Regions from separate parts of the Serratia ficaria genome, predicted to be linked through region 1. Evidence: predicted binding sites of a transcription regulator. Region 1 holds the regulator's gene; the other holds the start of a gene.
The links. The regulator ArgR, encoded in region 1, controls arginine synthesis, uptake and breakdown. The targets are predictions, from matches to a motif close to ANTGAATAAAAATACANT.

Region 1 (3,750 bases):
TTAGAAATCATTGAGATATTTTTTAGGAAATTTAGTGGTATCCTGATTTCCGTATAAGCGTTTCATGTTGTTCAAACGATTAATCTTGACCTGTTAGTTATACCACTAACAGAACTTTCGCTAATCAAAAAAGGAATGTAAACATGAATACAAGGGATCAGGATTGGCATCCGGCGGATATCATCGCGGCACTGCGCAAGAAGGGAACGACGCTGGCGGCGGTATCGCGCCGCGCCGGGCTGAGTTCGTCAACGCTGGCCAATGCGTTGTCGCGCCCCTGGCCGAAAGGCGAGTGGCTGATCGCCGAAGAGCTCGCCATTCATCCTTCGGAGATCTGGCCGAGCCGTTATTATGATCCGCACAGCGATCGCCTGCTGGATCGCAAGGCGCGCATCAAGCCGAAGGCATGAATAAAAAGCAAAAAAAACCGCCGGAACCAGGTCCGGCGGCTTCTGCATGCACAGGCTGTGCGGCAATCAGTTGTTGATAAACTTCTCGCCCAGCTCGATATCTTTGTGCAGCACGTCCAGCATCTCATTCAGCGCTTTCTGCTCGAAGGCGCTCAGGGTGCCGATGTCTTTGCGTTCTTCAACGCCGTTTTTGCCCAGCACCAGCGGCTGTGCGAAGAAGCGCGCGTATTTGCCGTCGCCTTCAACGTAGGCGCATTCAACCACGCCTTGCTCACCCTGCAGCGCACGCACCAAAGACAGGCCGAAACGCGCAGCCGCCTGGCCCATGGACAGGGTCGCGGACCCGCCGCCGGCTTTGGCTTCAACCACTTCGGTGCCCGCATTCTGGATGCGCTTGGTCAGATCGGCCACTTCCTGTTCGGTGAAGCTCACGCCCGGGATCTGCGACAGCAGAGGCAGGATGGTCACGCCAGAGTGGCCGCCGATGACCGGCACGTTCAGCGCTTCCGGCTGCTTGCCTTTCAGCTCAGCCACGAAGGTGTTGGAGCGGATGATATCCAGCGAGGTCACGCCGAACAGTTTGTTTTTATCGTAAACGCCGGCTTTTTTCAGCACTTCCGCCGCGATGGCGACGGTGGTGTTGACCGGGTTGGTGATGATGCCGATGCAGGCTTTCGGGCAGGTTTTCGCCACTTGCTCGATCAGGTTACGCACGATGCCGGCGTTAACGTTGAACAGGTCGGAACGGTCCATGCCCGGCTTGCGCGCGACGCCGGCGGAAATCAGCACCACGTCGGCGCCGTGCAGAGCAGGAGTAGCGTCTTCGCCACTGAAGCCTTTGATTTTAACTGCGGTTGGGATGTGGCTTAAGTCGACGGCAACGCCAGGGGTAACAGGGGCAATGTCGTAGAGAGAGAGTTCAGAACCTGAAGGAAGCTGGGTTTTGAGTAGAAGGGCGAGGGCCTGGCCGATACCGCCAGCAGCACCGAGAACTGCAACTTTCATCCTATACTCCTTTATTATCTTAAATATATAAAGCGCCGTGAATGTGTTGGTTACGGACCTTAAATTATTACACCTTTGAAAACAATCTCTTAACGATGTGTTTGCGAGCTGGGGCAATAAACCGGCCGATGCCGCGCCCATTTTAGATTAAATCGCTTACGCATGAAGGGCATAGCGCACACTAATCAAAAATAATGCGAGGTTATTCACGAGCAAGTTAACCGGCGGTTACATTACACCCTTACGCAACATCAGAACAACATCATTTTAATAACATTTTCTTTACCGCTGGGGGCCATGATTTCAGTCGCTGAAAGGGCATATTCATGAGGGGCGGATTTTGTTAAAATGCCGTCCTTTCCTCGCCGCCCGGGCACGATTATTTTATTTGGGCAGGCTTTATTGCATAAAAATTCAATTATATGCATAATCATCACTTCTATTGTCAACATTCCACGGTGCAAAATGCGTAATCCCGCAAAGCAGGAAGATCTGATCAAGGCGTTTAAAGCGTTATTGAAAGAAGAAAAATTCAGTTCTCAAGGCGAGATCGTTTTGGCGCTGCAAGAAGAAGGCTTCGAAAACATTAACCAGTCCAAAGTATCGCGCATGCTGACCAAGTTCGGCGCGGTGCGTACGCGCAATGCCAAAATGGAAATGGTGTATTGCCTTCCGGCCGAACTCGGCGTGCCGACCACCACCAGCCCGCTGAAGAACCTGGTGCTGGACGTCGACCACAACGACGCGGTGGTGGTGATCCACACCAGCCCGGGCGCGGCGCAGCTGATTGCCCGCCTGCTGGATTCGCTGGGTAAATCCGAAGGCATTCTCGGCACCATTGCCGGTGACGACACCATTTTCGTCACCCCCTCCAGCACCTTTACCGCTCAGAAGTTACATGAAGCGATCCTGGGTGTGTTCGAACAAGAACTGTGAGGCGCGGCGCTAACAAAATGCGGCCAAGGGTCGCGTTTCGTTAGCGCTTATTTAACCCTTCCTTTACCTTTCCACGCTGCCCTACCACGTTTAATACTGCCTTTTCGCCCATCTGCAACACATTCCAATGACATTTCCATGTCGCCAGCGTTAGCGACTGCGATCTTCCGCACTTTTGGTCAAAAGCACTTACCCTATTGAAATTACATAAATTTAACATCGAAAGATCGTTTTATAAGCGTTTTTTATTCCATCCGGTTATTAAAAATAAGGATCGCCAGATTAAAGTTTCACTAGAAACTGTTAGCCAACTATTAATTTTTCGAGTTACTAGATGTATACTCATTTCCGTGACGTAAATCACAGTTCATTGGAACTGATAAAAGAATACGATGAGGTGAGATGATGAATACTAAAACTACCGTTGCAGCCATGAGCCTTCTATCAATGCTTTCTTTCGGCGCATTTGCAGCACAATCTGTTGATGCCTCCCAGGCGGAAAAACTGCAGCCGGCCGGCGTGATTACCGTGAGCGGCGTCGCCGCCGCACCTTCGGACATTCGCCAGGCGCTGTCTGATAAAGCCGACGCCAAAGGGGCCACGGCGTACCGCGTGATCGAAGCGCGCAACGAAGGCAGCTTCCACGCGACCGCTGAAATTTACAAATAAGTACCGGGCGTTACCCGTAAACGGGCAATAAATCTCTGGAATTTCGCACCACCGATAACGGTCTTCAAGAATAAAAACCGCTACCAAGCCCTTCCAGGCTGTTATCGCCAAAGGACCCATACCATGAACATGAAAACCACCATCGCCGCGCTCAGCCTGCTGTCAGCCGTGTCTTTCGGCGCTTCGGCCGCCCAACTGGTCACTAACGATCAGGTCGGCAATCTGCAATCCGTCGGCACCATCACCGTCAGCGGCATCGACGGCGCGCCTTCCGACATTCGCCAGGCGCTGTCGGATAAAGCGGACCAACAGGGCGCCACAGCCTACCGCGTGATCGAAGCGCGCAATGAAGGCAGCTACCACGCTACCGCCGAGATCTACAAATAACAACGCTGGGGAGCGCGTTTGCAGAGCTGATTACCCTCGTCACTGCCACTGCCGAGTTCTGACGCAAACGCCGACTCTCCGGCGCCCCTATCGTCGTCCTATCCGACGAAACCCCGTTGCCCTCGCTCGCGAGGGCTTTTTTATGGGCGCAAAAAAGGGCCGCCGGCGGCCCTTATGCTGAAATGACGCGATCCCGCTGGCGATCAGTAGGTGACTTTCGGCTCCTGCTTCTTCGCCAGCGCTTCCAGCAGGCGATCGTGAATGCCGCCGAAGCCGCCGTTGCTCATCACCAGAATGTGGTCGCCCGGCTGCGCGGTTTTCACGATCATCTCCACCAGCGCAT
Region 2 (3,750 bases), 700 kb from region 1:
GGGTTGCCGTCGCGATCGCCGCCCATCCACGAGGTGAAGCGCACCGGCACCGCTTCTACCGGCAGGCTGTAGTCGATGGAGTTTTCCAGCTGTTCGTTGAACTCGCGCAGAAAGGCCGGCACGCCCTCCCACAGGCTGTTTTCCACCACCGCAAAGCCCCATTTGGCTTCGTCAATCGGTGAAGGGCGGTACTTGCGGATCTCGTCGGTGTGCCAGGATTGCGCCACCAACTGGCGCAGACGGCGCATGATCTTGTTGCGCTCGTAGTCGGCCAGGTCGTTGTGGTCGAGCTGGCTGAGGCAGGTATTGACCTCCACCAGCTTGTGGATCAGGGTGCGGCGGGTGATTTCCGTTGGGTGCGCGGTCAACACCAGCTCGATGGAAAGCTGGGACACGGCGTTTTGCAGCTCTTTGGTGCTGAGCTTCTTGTCTTTCAGCCGGGTAAACAGCTGCGCCAGCGCTTCCGGGTTGCTGGCGGCTTCGCCATTGGGGGAAATGCTGTGGTATTGCTCGGCCACGTTGGTCAGATTAAGGAACTGACTGAACGCGCGCGCCACCGGCAACAGCTCGTCGTTGGACAGGTTTTGCAGCGTGGAGAGCAGCTCCTGGCGGTGCGCTTCGTTGCCGGCGCGTGAAGATTTGGAAAGCTTACGGATAGTTTCAACGCGATCGAGAATATGCTCGCCCAGCGCTTCTTTGATGGTATCGCCGAGCAATTTGCCGAGCATACTGACATTACTTCGCATTGCCGAATATTGTTCGTTCATATAACCCCTGACCCAATTCTGTATGATTTTTATCTTGTAAGTAAATTTCACGCGTCAGGCGCGGACCGCCTGTTTCATCGCACCACTTTCCTGTCCAATCGTCAATTGACACTATTTTTAGCAAAAAAACATCAAAATCGGCGCATTTTCTGAAATTTAATTACGGAGCGCCGGTTATCAGTCTGGCTTATTTCAGCCTGTTTATACTTATTTTGAGGTAGGGGAATGATAAGGCATTCCCCTGCTTATTGTCAGGTTTAGCGCCGGCAAAAATGATCGACCAGCTGCCCCAACAGTTTGCGCGTCGGCTCGATAAACGCGGTATCAATATATTCATCCGGCTGATGCGCCTGATCGATGGAACCGGGGCCCAGCACCAGCGTCGGGCACACCTGTTGAACGAACGGCGCTTCGGTGCAGTAGTTGACCACCTGGGTGCGGGTGCCCAGCAGTTCCTCAATCACCGCCACCATGCGGTGGTCGGTCGGGCATTCATAGCCCGGCACCGAGGCGTGCAGCTCTTCGATGGTCAAACGGCCCGGCCAACGCTGGCTTACCGGCTCCAGCGCCTGGTGCATCAGCTCGTTGATGTTGTCGAGCGTCATGCCGGGCAGAGGGCGGATATCCAGATGCAGTTCGCAGCAGGCGCAGATGCGGTTGGCCGCGTCGCCGCCGCTGATATGGCCGAAGTTCATGGTCGGGTAAGGCACGGCGAACGCCGGGTTGTTGTAGCGTTCCTGCAGCGTTTTGCGCAGCTCGATCAGTTGGCCGATGGACTCGTGCATCAGATCGATGGCGTTGACGCCGCGCGCCGGATCGCTGGAGTGGCCGGATTGGCCGACGATGCGAATGGCGTTGGCGATATGGCCCTTGTGCGCGCGCACCGGCTGCAGTGAGGTCGGCTCGCCGATGATGGCGAAGTCGGGACGAATGGCGGTGGAGGCGGCGAAATAACGTGCGCCGGCCATCGTCGTTTCTTCATCTGCGGTGGCCAGAATGTACAGCGGCTTGGTCAGCTTGCCGGCGTCGATGTCGCGCACCGCGTCGAGAATAAAGGCGAAGAAGCCTTTCATGTCGGCGGTACCCAGGCCGTACAGCTTGTTGTCGTGTTCGGTCAGGGTAAAGGGATCGCGCGTCCAGCGGCCTTCGTCATAGGGCACGGTATCGGTATGGCCCGCCAGCAGCAGGCCGCCGCTGCCTTCGCCAATGCTGGCCAGCAGGTTGAACTTGTTGCGGGTATCCGGCACCGGCTGTACGTCGACGCGGAAACCCAAATCGGCAAACCATTCGGCCAGCAAGTTGATTAATGCTTCATTACTCTGATCGAGGGCGCCGTCGGTGGCGCTGATCGACGGAGTGGCGATCAACGCCCGGTACAGCTCAATAAATGGAGGTAATTTCATCTTCACTGTTGACAGCCTTTGGTTAGGGTAGTATCAATATTCATGCATTTATTTTGAATAAAAATACAATAAGCTGGAGCGTAAGGGAACCCGATACCCGGATGTTTATAAAAACATCAACGCTCGACCTCGTGGGTGGACGGCGCAACAACGCTGGCGAGCCCTGTTACCTGAGTCGAATACGACCACACGTCAGTCAAGAAGGTGAACGGCCACATGTTGAATACGCTGATTGTTGGTGCCAGCGGTTACGCCGGAGCGGAGCTCACGGCCTACCTTAATCGCCACCCACACATGAACATAACCGCTTTAGCGGTTTCAGCGCAAAGTGCAGATGCAGGAAAATTGCTTTCCGATCTGCATCCCCAGTTGAAAGGCATCGTCGATCTGCCGCTGCGGCCGCTGGTGGACGTTGCCGAAGCGGCCAAGGGCATCGACGTGGTGTTCCTCGCCACCGCCCATGAAGTCAGCCACGATATCGCGCCGGCCTTTCTGGCGGCGGGCTGCGTGGTGTTTGATCTCTCCGGCGCCTTCCGCGTGCGGGACGCCGCTTTCTACAGCCAATACTACGGTTTCGAACACCAGCACGACGATCTGCTGGAGCAGGCGGTGTACGGCCTGGCCGAATGGCAGAGCGAGCGGATCAAACGGGCGCAGCTGATCGCCGTGCCGGGCTGCTACCCGACGGCGGCGCAGCTGGCGCTGAAGCCGCTGATTGAAAAGCAGCTGCTGAATCCCGATCAGTGGCCGGTGATCAACGCCACCAGCGGCGTCAGCGGCGCCGGGCGCAAGGCCAGCGTCACCACCAGCTTCTGCGAAGTGAGCCTGCAGCCGTACGGTATTTTCAACCACCGCCACCACCCGGAAATCGTGGCGCATCTGGGCGTGCCGGTCATCTTTACGCCACATTTGGGTAACTTCCCGCGTGGTATTCTCGAAACCATCACCTGCCGTCTGAAAGCCGGCGTGACCGCGCAGGAGGTGGCCGCCGCCTATCATGCCGCCTATGACGACAAACCGCTGGTGCGGCTGTACGACCAGGGCGTGCCGGCGCTGAAAGCGGTGGTGGGTTCGCCGTTCTGCGACATCGGTTTTGCGGTACAGGGCGAGCACCTGATCGCCGTAGCGGCGGAAGACAATCTGCTGAAAGGCGCAGCCGCTCAGGCGGTGCAATGCCTGAATATTCGTTTCGGTTTCCCTGAAACCCAGTCACTTCTTTAAACCAGCGTGAGTAAACAGCGATGAACCCGTTAATTATCAAGTTAGGTGGCGTGTTATTAGACAGTGAAGAAGCGCTGGAGCGTCTGTTTACCGCGCTGGACAGCTATCGCCAGCAGCAGCAGCGCCCGCTGATTATCGTGCACGGCGGCGGCTGCGTAGTGGATGAGCTGATGAAACAGCTGTCCCTGCCGGTGGTGAAGAAGAACGGCCTGCGGGTGACCCCGGCCGATCAGATCGACATCATTACCGGCGCGCTGGCCGGCACCGCCAACAAAACGCTGCTGGCGTGGGCCATCAAGCACCAGATTAACGCGGTCGGCCTGAGCCTGGCGGACGGCGGCAGCGTGTCCGTAACGCAA

Region 2: a site for ArgR is predicted at 2,223-2,240, ahead of argC (N-acetyl-gamma-glutamyl-phosphate reductase). Genes of this name have one in related genera too.

Annotation. Positions count from the first base shown of each region.
Region 1 covers NZ_LT906479.1:536,662-540,411, reverse strand. Annotated here, with positions in the region: gene CKW09_RS02475 (helix-turn-helix domain-containing protein) at 144-410, shown strand; gene mdh (malate dehydrogenase) at 477-1,415, opposite strand; gene CKW09_RS24655 (hypothetical protein) at 1,667-1,843, opposite strand; gene argR (transcriptional regulator ArgR) at 1,881-2,351, shown strand; gene yhcN (peroxide/acid stress response protein YhcN) at 2,757-3,020, shown strand; gene yhcN (peroxide/acid stress response protein YhcN) at 3,144-3,407, shown strand; gene mpl (UDP-N-acetylmuramate:L-alanyl-gamma-D-glutamyl-meso-diaminopimelate ligase) at 3,611-3,750, opposite strand, start outside.
Region 2 covers NZ_LT906479.1:5,049,022-5,052,771, reverse strand. Annotated here, with positions in the region: gene ppc (phosphoenolpyruvate carboxylase) at 1-767, opposite strand, end outside; gene argE (acetylornithine deacetylase) at 1,025-2,170, opposite strand; gene argC (N-acetyl-gamma-glutamyl-phosphate reductase) at 2,387-3,391, shown strand; gene argB (acetylglutamate kinase) at 3,412-3,750, shown strand, end outside.